Regions from separate parts of the Serratia sp. TSO36 genome, predicted to be linked through region 1. Evidence: predicted binding sites of a transcription regulator. Region 1 holds the regulator's gene; each other region holds the start of a gene.
What was found. The regulator CRP, encoded in region 1, controls carbon source genes, mostly activating them, when cyclic AMP is high. The targets are predictions, from matches to a motif close to ATGTGANNNNNNTCACAT.
Positions count from the first base shown of each region.

Region 2: deoC (deoxyribose-phosphate aldolase) is a predicted target of CRP. The motif match lies at 2,919-2,936, and genes of this name have one in related genera.
Region 3: msrB (peptide-methionine (R)-S-oxide reductase MsrB) is a predicted target of CRP. The motif match lies at 2,051-2,068, and genes of this name have one in related genera.
Region 4: ACK3CV_RS17835 (YfcZ/YiiS family protein) is a predicted target of CRP. The motif match lies at 1,477-1,494, and genes of this name have one in related genera.

Region 1 covers NZ_JBJZOU010000026.1:49,492-53,886, forward strand. The annotation lists gene ACK3CV_RS23295 (phosphoribulokinase) at 26-895, shown strand; gene ACK3CV_RS23300 (OsmC family protein) at 934-1,341, opposite strand; gene crp (cAMP-activated global transcriptional regulator CRP) at 1,724-2,356, shown strand; gene ACK3CV_RS23310 (YccS/YhfK family putative transporter) at 2,407-4,395, shown strand, end outside.
Region 2 covers NZ_JBJZOU010000010.1:345,932-350,326, reverse strand. The annotation lists gene ACK3CV_RS08690 (5'-methylthioadenosine/S-adenosylhomocysteine nucleosidase) at 1-400, opposite strand, end outside; gene ACK3CV_RS08685 (phosphatase PAP2 family protein) at 547-1,281, shown strand; gene ybjG (undecaprenyl-diphosphate phosphatase) at 1,287-1,892, shown strand; gene ACK3CV_RS08675 (aldose epimerase family protein) at 1,930-2,766, opposite strand; gene deoC (deoxyribose-phosphate aldolase) at 2,979-3,659, shown strand; gene deoR (DNA-binding transcriptional repressor DeoR) at 3,812-4,395, shown strand, end outside.
Region 3 covers NZ_JBJZOU010000015.1:183,779-188,173, forward strand. The annotation lists gene chiD (chitinase ChiD) at 1-1,131, shown strand, start outside; gene ACK3CV_RS14285 (YeaC family protein) at 1,178-1,450, opposite strand; gene msrB (peptide-methionine (R)-S-oxide reductase MsrB) at 1,514-1,927, opposite strand; gene gapA (glyceraldehyde-3-phosphate dehydrogenase) at 2,276-3,271, shown strand; gene ACK3CV_RS14300 (D-hexose-6-phosphate mutarotase) at 3,355-4,230, shown strand; gene ACK3CV_RS14305 (MipA/OmpV family protein) at 4,325-4,395, opposite strand, start outside.
Region 4 covers NZ_JBJZOU010000021.1:67,526-71,920, forward strand. The annotation lists gene fadI (acetyl-CoA C-acyltransferase FadI) at 1-848, opposite strand, end outside; gene ACK3CV_RS17835 (YfcZ/YiiS family protein) at 1,045-1,341, opposite strand; gene fadL (long-chain fatty acid transporter FadL) at 1,741-3,069, shown strand; gene mlaA (phospholipid-binding lipoprotein MlaA) at 3,186-3,944, opposite strand; gene ccmI (c-type cytochrome biogenesis protein CcmI) at 3,973-4,395, opposite strand, start outside.

The sequences.
Region 1 (4,395 bases):
CATTCAACACGGAGTGACAACCACCATGTCTGCCAAACATCCCGTTATCGCGGTGACCGGTTCCAGCGGCGCCGGCACCACCACCACCAGCGTGGCGTTCCGCAAAATATTCCAACAGCTCAACATCCGCGCCGCCGAGCTGGAGGGCGACAGCTTCCACCGCTACACCCGGCCGGAAATGGACGCGGCGATCCGCAAGGCGCGCGATCTGGGCAGACACATCAGCTATTTCGGCCCCGAGGCCAACGACTTCGGCCTGCTGCAGCAGAGCTTCATCGACTATGGCAAGAACGGCACCGGCCGCTCGCGCAAGTATCTGCACACCTACGACGAAGCGGTGCCCTACAATCAGGTGCCGGGCACCTTCACCCCGTGGGAACCGCTGCCGGCGCCGACCGACGTGCTGTTTTACGAGGGGCTGCACGGCGGCGTGGTCACCGAGCACCACGACGTGGCCAACCACGTCGATCTGCTGGTCGGCGTGGTACCGATCGTCAACCTGGAATGGATCCAGAAACTGATCCGCGATACCGGCGAGCGCGGCCACTCCCGCGAAGCGGTAATGGATTCGGTGGTGCGTTCGATGGAAGACTACATCAACTACATCACGCCGCAGTTCTCGCGCACCCACATCAACTTCCAGCGCGTGCCGACGGTGGACACCTCCAACCCGTTCGCCGCCAAGGCGATTCCCTCACTGGACGAAAGCTTCGTGGTGATCCACTTCCGCGGGCTGGATCAAATTGACTTCCCCTATTTGCTGGCGATGCTGCAGGGATCGTTTATCTCGCACATCAATACGTTAGTGGTGCCGGGCGGCAAGATGGGGCTGGCGATGGAACTGATCATGGCGCCGCTGGTGCAGCGGCTGCTGGAAGGCAAGAAGATCGAATAAACGCGTTGAGCGCGGCGCCGAGCCGCGCTCCGCCTCGATTACGCCGGTTGGCGGATCTCGAAGCTGTGGGTCACCGTGGCGGCCTTGTTGAGCATCAGCGCCACCGAGCAGTACTTCTCCGCCGACAGGTTCACCGCACGCTCGACGATCTTGTCGGTCAGATCCTGGCCGGTAACGATGAAATGCAGGTTGATATGGGTGAACAACCGCGGAGCTTCTTCGCGGCGCTCGGAGGTCAGCTTCACCTCGCAGTCGCGCACGTCGTTGCGCCCTTTTTGCAGGATGGACACCACGTCGATCGCGCTACAGCCGCCCACCGACATCAGCACCATCTCCATCGGGCTGGGTGCTTTATCGCCGGCGTTGCCGTCCATCAGCACCTGGTGGCCGGAGGCCGATTCACCCAAAAACGTTAACCCTTCCACCCATTTAACTCTTGCCTGCATTCTGGTCACTCCGGTTGATTTCTTAAAATCAGAGTACGCTTTCGCATAGAAACAGGCAACGTAACCTGATGCTAATCATGCTGAAGCGAGACAACACGAGACACCCGCCTTACTCTGTGCTACAAACAGAGCCGCAATAAATCTTTCCGGGACACTGAATTTCAGGGAAACGCCCAGAGAAAGGCTCCTTTACCGGTATGTTAACAGAATGTAGCTTGCAGCGCTTACGGCAAGTTAATATGCTAGAGCGACAGCGTATTTTTATGACACGCCTCAAAACTTGCCGGTAGCCCTCGCTCATGATTGCGGCTACAGGCGGGTTTTACAGGGAACTCTGACCCCTGTGACACAAGGCAGCGATAACAACAGAGGATAACAGCGAATGGTTCTCGGCAAACCGCAAACAGACCCTACTCTCGAATGGTTCCTGTCTCATTGCCATATCCACAAATATCCATCGAAGAGTACGCTGATTCACCAAGGTGAAAAGGCCGAAACGCTTTACTACATCGTGAAAGGCTCCGTCGCGGTGCTGATCAAGGATGAAGAAGGTAAAGAGATGATCCTGTCCTACCTCAACCAGGGGGATTTCATCGGCGAGCTCGGATTGTTCGAAGAAGGCCAGGAGCGCAGCGCCTGGGTTCGCGCGAAAACCGCCTGTGAAGTGGCCGAAATTTCCTACAAGAAATTCCGCCAGCTGATCCAGGTGAACCCGGACATCCTGATGCGTCTGTCCGCCCAAATGGCGAGCCGCCTGCAGGTCACCTCCGAAAAAGTGGGCAACCTCGCCTTCCTGGACGTGACCGGCCGCATCGCGCAAACCCTGCTGAATCTGGCGAAGCAACCCGACGCCATGACTCACCCGGACGGCATGCAGATCAAGATCACCCGTCAGGAGATCGGCCAGATCGTCGGCTGCTCGCGCGAAACCGTTGGCCGTATTCTGAAAATGCTGGAAGATCAAAACCTGATTTCCGCCCACGGCAAAACCATTGTCGTCTACGGCACCCGTTAATCCCTGAAGAAACGGCGCAATCTGCGCCGTTTTTTTATCTGCTCTCTGCCATGTGGCGCCGCCTGATCTACCACCCGGAAATCAACTACGCACTGCGACAAACGCTGGTGTTGTGCCTGCCGGTGCTGTTCGGCTTGTTGATAGGCCAGCTGCAGCTCGGCCTGATGTTCTCTCTGGTGCCCGCCTGCTGCAATATCGCCGGTCTGGACACGCCGCATAAGCGCTTCTTTAAACGGCTGGTGGTTGGCGGCTCGCTGTTCGCCTTCAGCAGCGTGCTGCTGCAACAAGCCCTACTGTGGCACGTGCCGCTGCCGGCTCTGATGCTGGGCCTGGCGCTGCTGCTCGGCGTCACCGGTGAAATCAGCCCGCTGCACGCCCGGCTGTTGCCGGCGGCGCTGGTGGCCGCCATCTTCGCCCTCAGCACGGCCGGCACGGTGCCCATCTGGCAGGCGCCGCTGCTGTACGCCATCGGCACCGTCTGGTACGGCTTATTCACCTGGTTCTGGTTCAAGCTGTGGAAAGAGCAGCCGATGCGCGAGACGCTGAGCCAGCTCTACCTGGAACTGGCAGACTATTTCGAGGCCAAATACTCGCTGCTGACCCAGCACACCGATCCGCAAACCGCGCTGCCGCCGCTGCTGGTGCGCCAGCAAAAGGTGATGGATCTGATCAGCCTGTTGTACCAACAGCTTAATTTCCTGCCGCACGCCAACAACCTCGAGCAAAAGCGCCTGCAGCGCGCCTTTCAGGTGGCGATGGACCTGCAGGAGCACATCACCGTCAGCCTGCATCTGCCGGAGGAAGTGCAAAAACTGGTGGAGCAGAGCCAGGCCGAAGCAATCATTCGCCGCAATGCTCAGGTGATCGCCGGCCGGCTGCGCGTAGTGGCGCACGATATTCTCTATCATCAACATTCGAAGCGCTTCTCCATGGCCCACGAGCTGGCGGCGCTGGAAAAAATGGCGGCGCAGCATCCCGATAACCCGGTAGGCCAGTTTTGTTATTACCACTTCAGCCGCATCGCCCGCCTGCTTCGCACCCAGCATCCGCTGTACCGCCGCGACCTGATGCCCGGCCAGCACCGCCTGCCGTTTTGGCCGGCGCTGGCCAGCTATCTGTCGTTCAAGTCTACCGCCCTGCGCAACGCCGCGCGGCTGGGCGTGACGCTGGCGGTCGGCAGCAGCCTGGGTGCGGTGTTCAACCTGCCGAAGCCTTACTGGATCCTGCTCACCATCATGCTGGTGAGCCAAAACGGGTATAACGCCACCCGGGTGCGCATTCAGCACCGTGCGCTGGGCACGATTGCCGGGCTATTGCTGGCGGCCGGCCTGCTGCAGCTGCAGCTGCCGGAAGGCGAAACGCTGAGCATCATGCTGGTGATCACGCTGCTGGCCTACCTGGTTTCGCGCAAGAACTACGGGCTGTCGGTGATTGGCTTTACGGTCACGGCGGTTTACACCCTGCAGCTGCTGGCGCTGAACGGCTCGCATTTTCTGGTGCCGCGCCTGATCGATACGCTGATCGGCTGCGTGTTGGCGTTCGGCGGCACCATTTGGCTGTGGCCGCAGTGGCAAAGCGGGCTGCTGCGCAAGAATGCCCATCAGGCGCTGGAGCACGATCAAACCGCGCTGCGGTTGATGCTGGAACAGCCGGAACCGGACGCCACCGCGTTGGCCTATACCCGCATGCAGGTCAACCAGGCGCACAATGCGCTATTCACCTCGCTCAATCAGGCGATGCAGGAGCCGGGGTTCGCGTCGGACTATCTGGCGGACATGCGGCTGTGGGTCACGCATAGCCAGTTCATCGTCGAGCACCTGAACGCCATGACCATTCTGGCGCGCGAACACTACATGCTGACGCCAAAACTGGCGGAAGCGTATCTGCAGGCCTGTGAAATCGCGCTGCAAAGCTGCCAACAGCGGTTGGAATACGACGGCCCGAGCAGCGGCAACAGCGGCATCATGCAGCCGCCGGATCTGCATCCGGAGATGCCCGTTACCGAGATGGAGCGCCATCTGCGGCGCATTCTGTCGCAC
Region 2 (4,395 bases), on a different contig from region 1:
TGGCCGGCGTTTTGAACGCCCCGAGATTGACCGAATATTTGCCCAGCACGATGTCATATACTTTCAGTGCCGGATCATGGCCGCCGGCGGTGCCCTGGTTGATGATCGCCACCGGGTGAAACTGCGTGGCGGCGATCGCCGTGGCCGCCGCGGCGTTGGCCATGCCCTTCAGCGTCTCCGACACCACCACCGGGTAGCCGTCTACGGTGCCGTGCCAAAAGCGCCAGCCGCCAATCTGCTCCTCGCGCGGGTTCTCCAACCGCTGGGCGAAACGTTCCGCCTCTACCGGCATGGCGCCCTGCACCACGATCGGCCCGGTGGCCGCAGGTTGGCCAAAGCTCAGCGGAGAAAAGGCCGCACCGGCGGCCGCCAACAGTAAGACACGCGCTTTATTCTTCATCACCACACTCTCATCCCAAAAAAAGCAAACGATTACCTTAGCCGAAGGCGGTAACGTCGGATAGGGTTTTCTTACCGGCGGACTAAGGTTTTCTTAAGACGGAATGATTACAGTGGCGCTATTCAATCCTGCCACCGAGCCTGCGCGTGAATCCAGAATCGTCATTAAATCAATCCTCAACGGCACCGCAAATTAAGACAACCGCCCTTTACTCCCTGCCGGCATCCTTTTACCGTTGGCAGGTTTTTGGCCTGCTGATCAGCGGCCTGCTGTTCCTGTGGCTCTCCCGCAGCGAACAGCTGGACTGGGCGATCGGCAACTTTTGGTACGATCCCGCCAGCGGGCATTTCCCGTGGCAAAACAATGATTGGCTGGATCTGATCAACCACCGCCTGCTGAAGCAAATAGTGATCGTCGGGGCGGTACTGGCGCTGTTTTGGGGCATCTATCGCCGCAGCGCGCGCCTGATCGTCAGCATGTTGCTTCTCGGCATCGGCCCGCTGGTGGTGGGCATTCTCAAGGCCACCAGCGCGCACTCCTGTCCGTGGGATCTGATCGAGTACGGCGGCAAGGCGATGTCCTTCCCGTTGTTCGGTGCGGTGCCGGCGCTGCCGGGCCCCGGCCGCTGTTTCCCCGGCGGGCACGCCTCGAGCGGTTTCGCGGTCATGGCGTTGTTTTTCCTGTTTTATCCGCAGCGCCCGCGCCTGGCCTGGTGGTGCTGGTGCGGCGGCATTGCGCTCGGCATGTTGATGGGCTTTGGTCAGATCATGCGCGGCGCCCATTTTCTTACCCATAACCTGTGGGCGGGTTGGTGGGTTTGGTTAAGCCAGTTGGTTATTTATTGGATGGTTAGCGGCTATTGGTGCCGCAAGATGAGGTAACGGTTATGGAGCAGTTAAACCATGTTATTTTCGCCTGGATCAATGCGACCCCGGCGTCTCCCGAGTGGATGATCGATTTCGCCACCTTTTTGGCGCGCGATCTGATCATTATCGTGCCGCTGCTGATCGTCGGCCTGTGGCTGTGGGGGCCGCAAAGCCAGCTGGTTTCACAGCGCGAAGTGGTGGCGAAAACCACGATCGCGCTGCTGTTCGCCATGCTTGCCGCCTCCGCTATCGGCGCGCTGCTGCCGCATGAGCGCCCATTCGTCGCCGGCGTGGGGTATACCTTCCTGGCGCACGCGCCGGACAGCTCGTTCCCGAGCGATCACGGCACCGCCATCTTTACCTTTGCGCTGGCGTTCCTGTTCTGGCACCGGGTCTGGTCCGGTGCGCTGCTGATGATTGTCGCCGTCGGCATCGCCTGGTCACGCGTTTACCTCGGCGTACACTGGCCGCTGGATATGGTCGGCGGTTTCCTGCTCGGTCTGGTCGGCTGCCTGTTCGCCCAGCTGGTGTGGAATCTGTTCGGCGATGCCCTCGCCGACAAGCTGTCGCGCCTGTATCGTTTCCTGTTCGCCTTCGCCATTCGCCGCGGCTGGGTGAAAGAGTAACCGTACAACATGACCGGGGCATTACCGCCCCGTGATTTCACACCACGCCGGTGGTCACGCAGAACGCACGCGTTTTTCCCGCTCCCAGCATCACCCCCGCCTCACCCTCTGGCGCATTCGGGCGACAGTTCGCCGGCTGAACAAAGGCCAGCAGCCGCCGGTTGCCCTGAACGGCGATGCGCCGGAGGCCATAGTTGAATTGCCCGGTAGCGAAGCGCGTGACATAACGCCGGCCTTGTGGCGTCAGCATAAAGAACTCGGCCTGATCCACATAGCGCGTCAGATCGTCGGAGCACAGCAGTTCTTGCCCGATCGCATCCCCTAACAAAGCCGGCGTCGGCAGATTCTGGCGGAATACCGCGTCGGGAATGCAATCATAGTTGAGGCGACACACATAGCGCAGCGGCTGCGGCCGCTCGGCCAGGTTAGTGACCTTCATCTCTATGACGAACTGCGCGCTCTCGGCTGCCAAACGCAGCGCCGGGCCGATGCGCCAACGCCCGCCCAACCGCTCGCCTTCGCCATGCAACGTCAGCTCATCGCCCGTCAGCTGCAGCCACACGCGCTGCATCTGCAGCGGCGCGCCGTCGTGGCTCGGCCAGGCGGGGCAGAACGCCGCGTCGTCTGCGCGCTTTCTCCCGAGACCGCGGGCGCTGCGGCGGCCCGATTTCAATGAATAACCGTCAAACTCGGCGTCCCAAATCGCCAGGCCCTCATACGGCAAGACCGTCAGCGCGCCGCGGCAGTTCGCCAGCGTCAGCATCGGCCCGCGTTCTGCGCAGCGATGCGCGCTCACCGCGAAATCCGCATTGCGGAACAGTTCCTGCCGATGCGCCCCGAAAGCTTCAGGATCCAGTTCGATGTTGATCTTCATCTTTTTTCCCTCGACGTTGCGCCCGCGCAGGCCGCGAGCCGTTAAATGTTATTTAAATAACAAAACTCCGCCTTTAAGTTATACGTATAACGGCCTGTTCGCGACGATCTCGTCGACATTTTTTAAACATCGCTAGGTTTATCGGCATCTGAATGTTATTATTTTCACATTACCCATCCGGCTTACTGTCTTAACTTCACTAAGGAATCGCGATGACCACCGAAAACATCGATTACGCCAGCTACGTTGACCACACCCTGCTGGCGATGGACGCCACCGAACTGCAGATCGCCAAACTGTGCGAAGAAGCGCAGCAGCACAACTTCTATGCGGTATGCGTCAACTCCGGCTACGTGCCGCTGGCGGCCCAGCTGCTGCAGGAAAGCACCGTGAAAGTCTGCTCGGTGATCGGCTTCCCGCTGGGCGCCGGCCTGACCGTCGCCAAAGCCTTTGAAGCCAAAGCGGCGATCGCCGCCGGCGCGCAAGAGATCGATATGGTGATCAACGTCGGCTGGCTGAAAAGCGGCCTGCTGGACGAAGTGAAAGCCGACATCGCCGCCGTGCGCGAGGTTTGCGCGGCGATCCCGTTGAAGGTAATATTGGAAACCTGCCTGCTCAGCGATGCGCAGATCGTCCAGGTTTGTGAAATGTGTCGCGAACTCGATGTCGCCTTCGTGAAAACCTCTACCGGCTTCAGCACCGGCGGCGCTCGGGAAGAGCACGTCAAACTGATGCGCGAGACCGTGGGCAGCGAAATGGGCGTGAAAGCTTCCGGCGCCGTGCGCGATCGCGCCACCGCCGAGAAGATGATCAACGCCGGCGCCACGCGTATCGGCACCAGCTCCGGCGTCGCCATCGTATCCGGCGCCCAGCCGGCGGCGGGCAGCTACTGATCGTCGGCATGCCCTGACGGGCATAGCCAATACACAACGATGCGGGACAATACGGGCGGCCAATGCGGCCCGATATTGCCCCGCATCGTTGTGTTTAACGCCGGAAACGCCGGCACGCCCTTTACCTCTACTACCTGTGGGAAGACGGATCTATGGAAACGCGGCGCGAAGAACGTATCAACCGGTTAGTTCAGGCGTTAAAACGCGCTGACAAGATCCACCTGAAAGAAGCCGCCGTGCTGCTGGGGGTCTCGGAGATGACCATTCGCCGCGATCTGAGCGCCGAACCGGCGGCGGTGGTGCTGCTCGGCGGCTACGTGGTGACCGATCCGCGCAGCAACGGCGTCACCAACTACTTCGTTTCCGATCAAAAAGCCAAGCAGGTGACGGAGAAACGGCGCATCGGCCTGCTGGCGGCGCCGTTGATCAATGAAAACGACACGGTGTTTTTCGACTGCGGCACCACCACCCCGGCGATCATCGACGCCATCGCCGACGAGCTTACCTTCACCGCCGTGTGTCATTCGCTGAATACCTTCCTGGCGCTGCAGGACAAACCGAACTGCAAAGTGGTCCTGTGCGGCGGTGAGTTCAAGCCGAACAACTACATCTTTTCCAGCGTCGGCGGCCGCAACGAGCTCGATCACATCTGCCCGAACATCGCCTTTATCTCCGCCGCCGGCCTCAGCCTGCAGCACGGCGCCACCTGCTTCAACTTCGACGAGCTGGAGATGAA
Region 3 (4,395 bases), on a different contig from region 1:
AAGCTGGACGTCACGCAAATCACCCACCTCAACTATTCGTTCGGCCTGATCTACAACGGCGAGAAAGGCGAAGCCAATGCGGCGCTGAAAGACCCCGCTCGCCGCCACCAGATCTACCTGTCGCCGAAGGTCACGGCCGATCTGCAACGGCTGCCGATACTGCGTAAACAGAACCCCGAGCTGAAAGTGCTGCTGTCGGTCGGCGGCTGGGGCGCACGCGGTTTCTCCGGTGCCGCGGCAACTGCGGAAAACCGGGCGATATTCATCCGCTCCGCGCTGCAGGTGATCGCCCAGTATCAGCTGGATGGCATCGATCTGGACTGGGAATATCCGGTGAACGGCGCCTGGGGGCTGGTGGAAAGCCAACCGGCGGATCGCGACAACTTCACCCTGCTGCTAAAAGAGCTTCACCAGGCACTGGGTAAAGGCAAGCTGCTAACCATCGCCGTCGGGGCCAACGTCAAAAGCCCGCAGGAATGGGTCGATGTGAAAAGCATTGCCCCTTACCTCGACTACATCAATCTGATGACCTACGACATGGCTTACGGCACGCAGTACTTCAATGCCAACCTGTACGATTCCAAACGTTGGCCAACCGTGGCGGCCGCCGACCGCTACAGCGCCGATTTCGTGGTAAAGAATTATCTGGCTGCCGGGCTGAAACCGGCGCAGATGAACCTGGGCATCGGTTTCTACGGCCGGGTTCCGAAACGGGCGACCGAGGCGGGTATCGACTGGGACAAGCCGGACGCCGCCAAACATCCGGTGACGCAACCTTACTTCAGCGCGCGAGAAACCGCCCTGTTCAACGCGCTGGGGCTGGATCTCAGCAAAGACACTTACTTTAAATACCACGATATCGTCAGTAAATTGCTCAACGATCCGCAGCATCGTTTTCGCGAGCACTGGGATGACGACGCCAAAGTGCCTTACCTGACGCTGCAATCCGCCGAAGGCAAGCCGCTGTTCGCCATCTCCTACGAGAATCCGCGTTCGGTGGCCATCAAGGCCGAATACATCAAAAGTCAGGGATTGGGCGGTGCGATGTTCTGGGAATACGGCGCGGATGACGACAACCGGCTGGCGCAGCAGCTGGCGGAATCGCTGGGAATTAAGGGCGAAAAACGGTGAATCGACGGGGCGATGGCGACATCGCCCCGCTTTCATTAGGGAAGCCTTACTGCGGTTTGAGTTTGGCCAACGGCTCGGCAACGAACTGCTGTTTCAGCTCTTGCTTGCTCTTCATCACGATCTGCCCGTCGGTGCCGATGCTCATGTGCTGCGGATCGACGTTGTTGATCGACTGCCACAGCATCACCGCCTGCAGGCTGTTTTCTTTTTGCTCCGGCGTCAGCGCCACGCCGTCCGGCCATTTGCCCAGTTCAACCGCCTGTACCAGGCGCTGGTATATCTCGGGCGTCATCGCCGCAATCAGATCTTTCACGTCCATCAGAGCCCTTCTCGCTTACGGATGAATAATTAGCTGAATCGATTTTGTTGGTTAAATTACCACTTAACCAGCCGTTTGGTCGCCATTTTCGCCATCGGTAAAGCTGAGTGAAGCGGAATTGACACAGTAGCGATCGCCGGTCGGCTGCGGGCCATCGGGGAAAACGTGCCCCAGGTGTGCGTCGCAATGGCCACAGCGGATTTCAACACGATGCATATTATGTGAATTATCATCAAGATAACGGATAGCATCGGCGGAAACCGGCTCATAAAAGCTCGGCCAGCCGCAGCCGGAATCGTATTTGGTTTCGGAATAGAACAGCGGCTGGTTACAGCACAGGCAATGGTACACGCCCTCGCGCTTGTTGTGCAGCAATTTGCCGCTGAACGGCGCTTCGGTGCCGCGCTGTTGCGTCACATAACGTTGGATTTCATTCAGTTCCGTGACCGGATGACCGGGGGTTGTCTCTTTAGCCATTTGTGCTTATCTCTGAATGTGGATAATGTCAACGAAAACAATGATTAATAATAACAAAAAATTAACACCGCTGCAGGGGTTTTTGGCCTAAACTGTAGCCCATAAAGGCCACGTCACGATGATATGTGATAGCGATCACACATCTTGCGTATGCTGACTTTATACTTGGCGGCTTGTCCCCATATAACGGATGAGGCCGAGCGCAAATGGACTGTGCAATAAGCGTGCAAAACCACCCTTCCGGTTTGACTTGCCGCAAGAATTGACACGATTCCGCTTGACGCTGGGTAAGGTTTTTGTAATTTTACAACCAACCTTTTATTCACTAACAAATAGCTGGTGGAATATATGACTATCAAAGTAGGTATCAACGGTTTTGGCCGTATCGGTCGCATTGTTTTCCGTGCTGCTCAAGAGCGTTCTGACATCGAGATCGTTGCAATCAACGACCTGTTGGACGCAGAGTACATGGCTTACATGCTGAAGTATGACTCTACTCACGGCCGTTTCAACGGTACGGTAGAAGTTAAAGACGGCCACCTGGTTGTTAACGGCAAAACCATCCGTGTTACCGCAGAGAAAGACCCGGCTAACCTGAAGTGGAACGAAGTGGGTGTTGACGTGGTTGCTGAAGCGACCGGTATCTTCCTGACCGACGAAACCGCACGTAAGCACATCACCGCCGGCGCCAAAAAAGTGGTTCTGACTGGCCCATCCAAAGATGCGACCCCAATGTTCGTGCGCGGCGCCAACTTTGATAAATATGCCGGCCAGGACATCGTGTCCAACGCCTCTTGCACCACCAACTGCCTGGCGCCACTGGCTAAAGTCATCAACGACAACTTCGGTATCGTTGAAGGCCTGATGACCACCGTTCACGCGACCACCGCAACTCAGAAAACCGTTGATGGTCCGTCCCACAAAGACTGGCGCGGCGGCCGCGGCGCATCCCAGAACATCATCCCTTCTTCTACCGGCGCAGCGAAAGCGGTTGGCGTTGTTCTGCCAGAGCTGAAAGGCAAACTGACCGGTATGGCGTTCCGCGTACCGACGCCAAACGTATCCGTTGTTGACCTGACCGTGCGTCTGGAAAAAGCGGCTACCTACGAAGAAATCAAGAAAGCCATCAAAGACGCCGCTGAAGGTTCTATGAAAGGCGTTCTGGGCTATGTTGAAGACGACGTGGTTTCCACCGATTTCAACGGCGAAGTCCTGACTTCCGTGTTCGATGCCAAAGCCGGTATCGCACTGAACGACAACTTCGTGAAACTGGTTTCCTGGTACGACAACGAAACCGGTTATTCCAACAAGGTTCTGGATCTGATCGCTCACATCTCCAAGTAATGGCATGATGTTAAGCTGATAATGAGGGCGACATTTTTGTCGCCCTTTTTTATTTGTCTCTCCGGCAAACAATAGGTCATGAAATGAACGAGAAAATTTTCACCCTGCCCGTTTCCGAACAGATTTCGCCTTACATCAGCCAGCGGCAACTCGATGAGCTGGGCGTGGTTGTGGTGTCGCATCCGAAAGTGCGCGCCGCCGTCGCGCTGCAAGGCGCCCATTTGCTGGCCTGGCAGCCCAGCGGTGAGCAGCCGGTGATTTGGCTCAGCAACAATACCCCCTTCGCCAAAGGCAAGGCCGTCCGCGGCGGCGTGCCGATCTGCTGGCCGTGGTTCGGCCCGGTGGCGCAACCCTCCCACGGTTTTGCCCGCAACCAGCCCTGGAGCCTGACGGCGCACGATGAAGATGACAACGGCGTCATCCTGACCTTTACGCTGAAGGACAATGAGCAGACCCGCAAACTGTGGCCGCACGCCTTCACGCTGATTGCCCGCTTCAAGCTGGGTGCGGAGTGCGAAATCGAACTGGAATCGCACGGCGATTATCAGGCCACGGCGGCGCTGCACAGTTACTTCCAGGTCGGCGACATCGATCGGGTCAGCGTGGCGGGTCTGGGCGAGCCTTATATCGACAAGGTGGCGGGCGGCGCAGAGGCGCTTCAGGAAGGCGAAGTGACCTTCGTCGGCCAAACCGACCGCGTCTATACCCGCCCGGAGGCCTTCAGCCAGATCCGCGATCCGGCGCTCGCGCGCACCATAGAGGTTCACCACCATCATATGAGCGACGTCATCGCTTGGAACCCCGGCGTGGAGCTCTCCTGCAGCATGGGGGATATGCCGAACGACGGTTACAAGACCATGGTCTGCATCGAGACCGGGCGCGTCAGCAAACCGCTGGTCGCCGCCGGCGAGCAGCCCGCCCGTTTGGGCGTGACCTTCCGCAGCCGTAAGAAGGCCTGAGGCGCCGCGCGCGACAGCGCACTGCAGATGTGCAAAAGGGGCGCCAGCGCCCCTTTTTGATGCACGCCATGCACGATAATCGTGCAATGCGTGATTAGAAGGTGTAGCTCACACCCGTCATCAACAAACCGGTGTAGGATTTATCCACCATCGGGCTGTCTTTCA
Region 4 (4,395 bases), on a different contig from region 1:
AGCACCGCCGCCGCGCCGTCGGTCAGCGGCGTGCTGTTGGCCGCGGTGACGCTGCCATGCTTGCGATCGAACGCCGGTTTCAGCTTGGCGTAGGAAGCCAGGCTGGAGTCTTTACGGATGTTGTTGTCTTCAGAAAGCTGCGCGCGGTAAGGCGGCACATAGGCGGTCATCACCTCGTCGCGCAGCCACCCTTCCCGCCAGGCCTTGGCCGCCAGCTCGTGGGAACGGTGCGCCAGCGCATCCTGCGCCTCGCGGGTGATGCCGTGGCTCTTCGCCATCTGCTCGGCGGTATCGCCCATGCGCAGGCCGGTGGAATACTCCGCCACCGCCGGCGGCACCGGCATCAGATCGCGGAATTTCAGCCGGCTGAACAGTTTGAGACGCTGCGACAGCGTGCGCGCCTTGTTGACGTCCACCAGCGTGCGCGCCAGCGCCTTGCTGACGCCGATCGGCAAGACGGAAGAAGAATCCGCCCCGCCGGCGATGCCAACGCTGATGCTGCCGGCCATGATGCTCTCCGCCACGTTGGCGATTGCCTGGAAGCTGGTGGCGCAGGCGCGCGACACGCTGTAGGCGTCGGTATGGACGCTCATGCCGGTGCCCAGCACGATTTCACGCGCGATGTTCGGCGCCTCGGGCATTTGCACCACCTGGCCGAACACCAGCTGTTCGATAAGCTGCGGATCGATGCCGCTGCGCGCCAACAGCTCGCTCACCGCCGTTTTCCCTAAATCCACCGCCGGAATGCCGTGATAGGCAGTCGCCTGTTTGGCAAAGGGGGTACGCAGTCCATTCACAATCGCAATGCGGTCACCATGACGGGTCACCAACGGCAGTGCCTTACTCATAAATGCTCCTGAAGAAAATAACGTCAGCGCAATGGGCAGAAAGAGGTCTGACCTGATGAGGTCATTGTTAACCAAACGGTTACATTTGGCAAACCGGCAGAGATCAAAACTGCGAGCAGGCGCACTTTCTATCGGGGGCGGTGTGGGGAAAGGGAATCCCCGGCACGCGGCAGGCGGCGCCGGGGTAAAACGGGGATTAACGCAGGCCGAGCTGGAAGATCAGGGTTTCCGCCTGGCAGGCGAAGGTAAAATCGGCCGCCAACTGCACGCCGCCGTCAACCGGTTTAATGCTACTGCTGATGTCACAAGGGTCGGATTCGACCGCGCGCGCCTTTTCGCTCAGGGCGGCCAGCATCGCCTCCGCATCTTGTTGATTGCTGAACACCTGGCTGTAGGACGCGGTGCAATCGGTGTTATCCATCACGGTGCCGACATCCACACAGCAACACGCGGCGGTTTCCTGGGCGCTGCATTTATTAATTGCATCTGACATGATTGGTTCTCCTCAAAGGCCTCGGTTATCAGCCCAAATTGCCGTTTTACTCACCGGCACAAAGCCACAAAATTCTGCAGGTATTTTACGCTTCCACGCCGGCAATCACTAGCACTTACTTTTAATGGGTGTTTTAAGTGATGGAAATCACAAATAAAAATGAGCGCCTGCTAAGGAATGGTAAGAATTTTGTTATTTACCGCTGGCGTTTTGTTAAGCAGATCTCTTTTTTGATATCAGGTTAGAAATATTTCAAAAACAAACTTGCAACATTTTCACAGGTCAGACCTATACTTCAGCCACTGGTCTGATTTGTCTGAACGATAACGGACCCTACAATCCCGCGCTCCTTGTTACCTCGTGTAACAATAGTTTAAATAATAAACACATAATGAGGTTTTGGTCATGAGCCAGAAAAACCTATTGACTAAATCAGCTCTCGCAGCTGCAGTGGCAATTATCTCTTCAAACGTGTCTGCCGCAGGATTCCAGCTGAATGAGTTCTCATCAGCTGGTTTAGGACGTTCGTATTCTGGCGAAGGCGCCATGGCGGATACGGCGGCCTCGGCAAGCCGCAACCCGGCGTTGCTGATGATGTATACCCGCCCGGAACTTTCTTTCGGCGCGGTCTTCATCGACCCGGACGTTGACATTACCGGTCAATCCCCTTCCGGCGCCAGTTTGGATTCGAAAAACATCGCGCCGACCGCCTGGGTACCGAACCTGCATTATGTTCACCCGATTAACGATCAGTTCGCCGTAGGCGGCTCGGTCACCAGCAACTACGGTCTGGCGACAGAATTCAACGACGGCTATACCGCCGGCGCTTACGGCGGCAAGACCGATCTGACCACCCTCAACCTGAACCTCAGCGGCGCATACCGTCTGAATCAACACTTCAGCTTCGGTCTGGGCTTCGATGCGGTGTACGCCAAAGCCAAACTGGAACGTTACGCCGGTGAATTGCCGAAGCTCATCGCCGGTTCAGGCCAATTACCGCCGCAGCTAGCCGGCCCTGTTTCGCAGATCCCGGCAGATACCCAGATTTCGCACCTGAAAGGCGACGAATGGGGCTTCGGTTGGAACGCCGGTATTCTGTACGAAGTGGATGAAAACAACCGTTACGGCCTCACCTACCGCTCTGAAGTGAAAATCGACTTCGACGGCGATTACAAGAGCAGCCTGCCTTCTGCCTTCAACCCGCTGCTGACCTCTAGAGGTCTTCCGTGGGGCACCAACGGCAACACCATTCCGGGTTCTCTGAGCCTGCACCTGCCGGAAATGTGGGAGCTGTCCGGTTACAACAAAGTGGCGCCGCAGTGGGCCATCCACTACAGCCTGGCCTACACCAGCTGGAGCCAGTTCCAGGAGCTGAGAGCCACCGGCAACAACGGCCAAACGCTGTTCGAGAAGCATGAAGGCTTCAAAGACGCTTACCGCATCGCGCTGGGTACCACCTACTTCTACGACGACAACTGGACCTTCCGTACCGGTATCGCCTTCGATGACAGCCCAGTGCCAGCACAGAACCGTTCGATTTCCATTCCGGATCAGGATCGCTTCTGGCTGAGTGCCGGTACCACCTATGCGTTCAACAAAGACGCGTCGGTCGACGTCGGCGTTTCCTACATGCACGGCCAGAAAGTCACCATCAAAGAAGGCCCTTACACCTTCAACTCTGAAGGTAAAGCCTGGCTGTATGGCGCCAACTTCAACTACCGCTTCTAATCTCGCCTGAGATGGATGCCAAAGCGCCCCGCGGGGCGCTTTTTCTTTGCCTGCCGCGTGCCGCCGGCATAAAAAACCCGCCTGCCGGCGGGTTTTCATTGGCGTGACGCCCGTGATTACTGCGAGTCGATCTCGTCCAGTTCGCCCTGAATCGCCTTGGCGTTCGGGTTCTCTTCCGGCTTGAGCGAGCCGCCGTTGGCGATGAAATCGTGGCGCTGGAAGTAAGCTTCGCGCACCATGATGTAAGGATCGGAGGAGTTGCGCAGCAGGCCGTCGGAATCCAGCAGCTGGGCGCGGGTTTCGATCCCCTCGACCACCCATTTGCCCGCCGACATCCAGAAGGTGAGGTAGCTCAGCATCGGATACAGCGTATCCGCAAAGTCGCCGCCGTCTTCACGCAGGGTGAAGCTGCCGTAGCCCGGCAGCATCACGTACGGGCCGTAACCCACATCGTAATGCCCCAACGTGCTGCCGAAGCGGTTCGGCTCTTCGCGCGCCAGTTTCGGGTTGGCCATGCCAGCCACGTCGATCAGGCCGCCCATCCCGAGCAGGGTGTTCAGGAAGAAGCGGTTGAAGTGAATCATCCCGCGGTAAGGGTCGCCCTTGAGGAAGGCGTTGACCATGCTGGCCGGCTCTTCCAGGTTGGAGGTGAAGTTGCTGATGCCGTTACGCGCCGGCATCGGCACGTAGTCACGCCAGGCCACCGCGACCGGACGCAGGATATAGGGATCCAGGACGTTGTAGTTGAAGTCGAACATCGTCCGGTTGAATCCTTCCAGAGGATCGGAACGCCCTTGCGGATCGTTGTCTGGCGCGCTGGCACAGCCCACCAGTAATACCGTTGCGAATGCCACCCCAGTCAGGCGAAAGTTCATATTTTTCTCCATAAAAACACGTTCGGTCTTATTTTTCAGTGACCTGCTTGTTTATCTGAACGCTAACCTGCTCTTTACCGCTGAATGTCTGCAGCGAGCTTTCGCCGAACCAGTCCCCCGGCTGCGGCGTGGCCAATCCGTCCTGTGAGAGGCGCACACGCACCTGTACCTGATGCTGCGCCGAGAGCAGACGCTCGGGCATCATGGCGTTGCTGTCATCCAGAGAGAAAGACAGCGGAAAACGGCTCAGCGGCAATTGTTTTACCGCCACCGGCACCGGGCTGACGCCGTCAGTGACCGAAATGACCAGCGTCCCCTGCGGCGGCAAGGCTTTCGCCGCCTGCGGTGACAGCGAAACGGTCACATTCAGTTTAACATTTTCTCCGCCTGCCTGGGCTTTTGCTTGTGCAATGCTGCGCTTTATCACTTCCGCGCGCGGATCGTTGGCCGG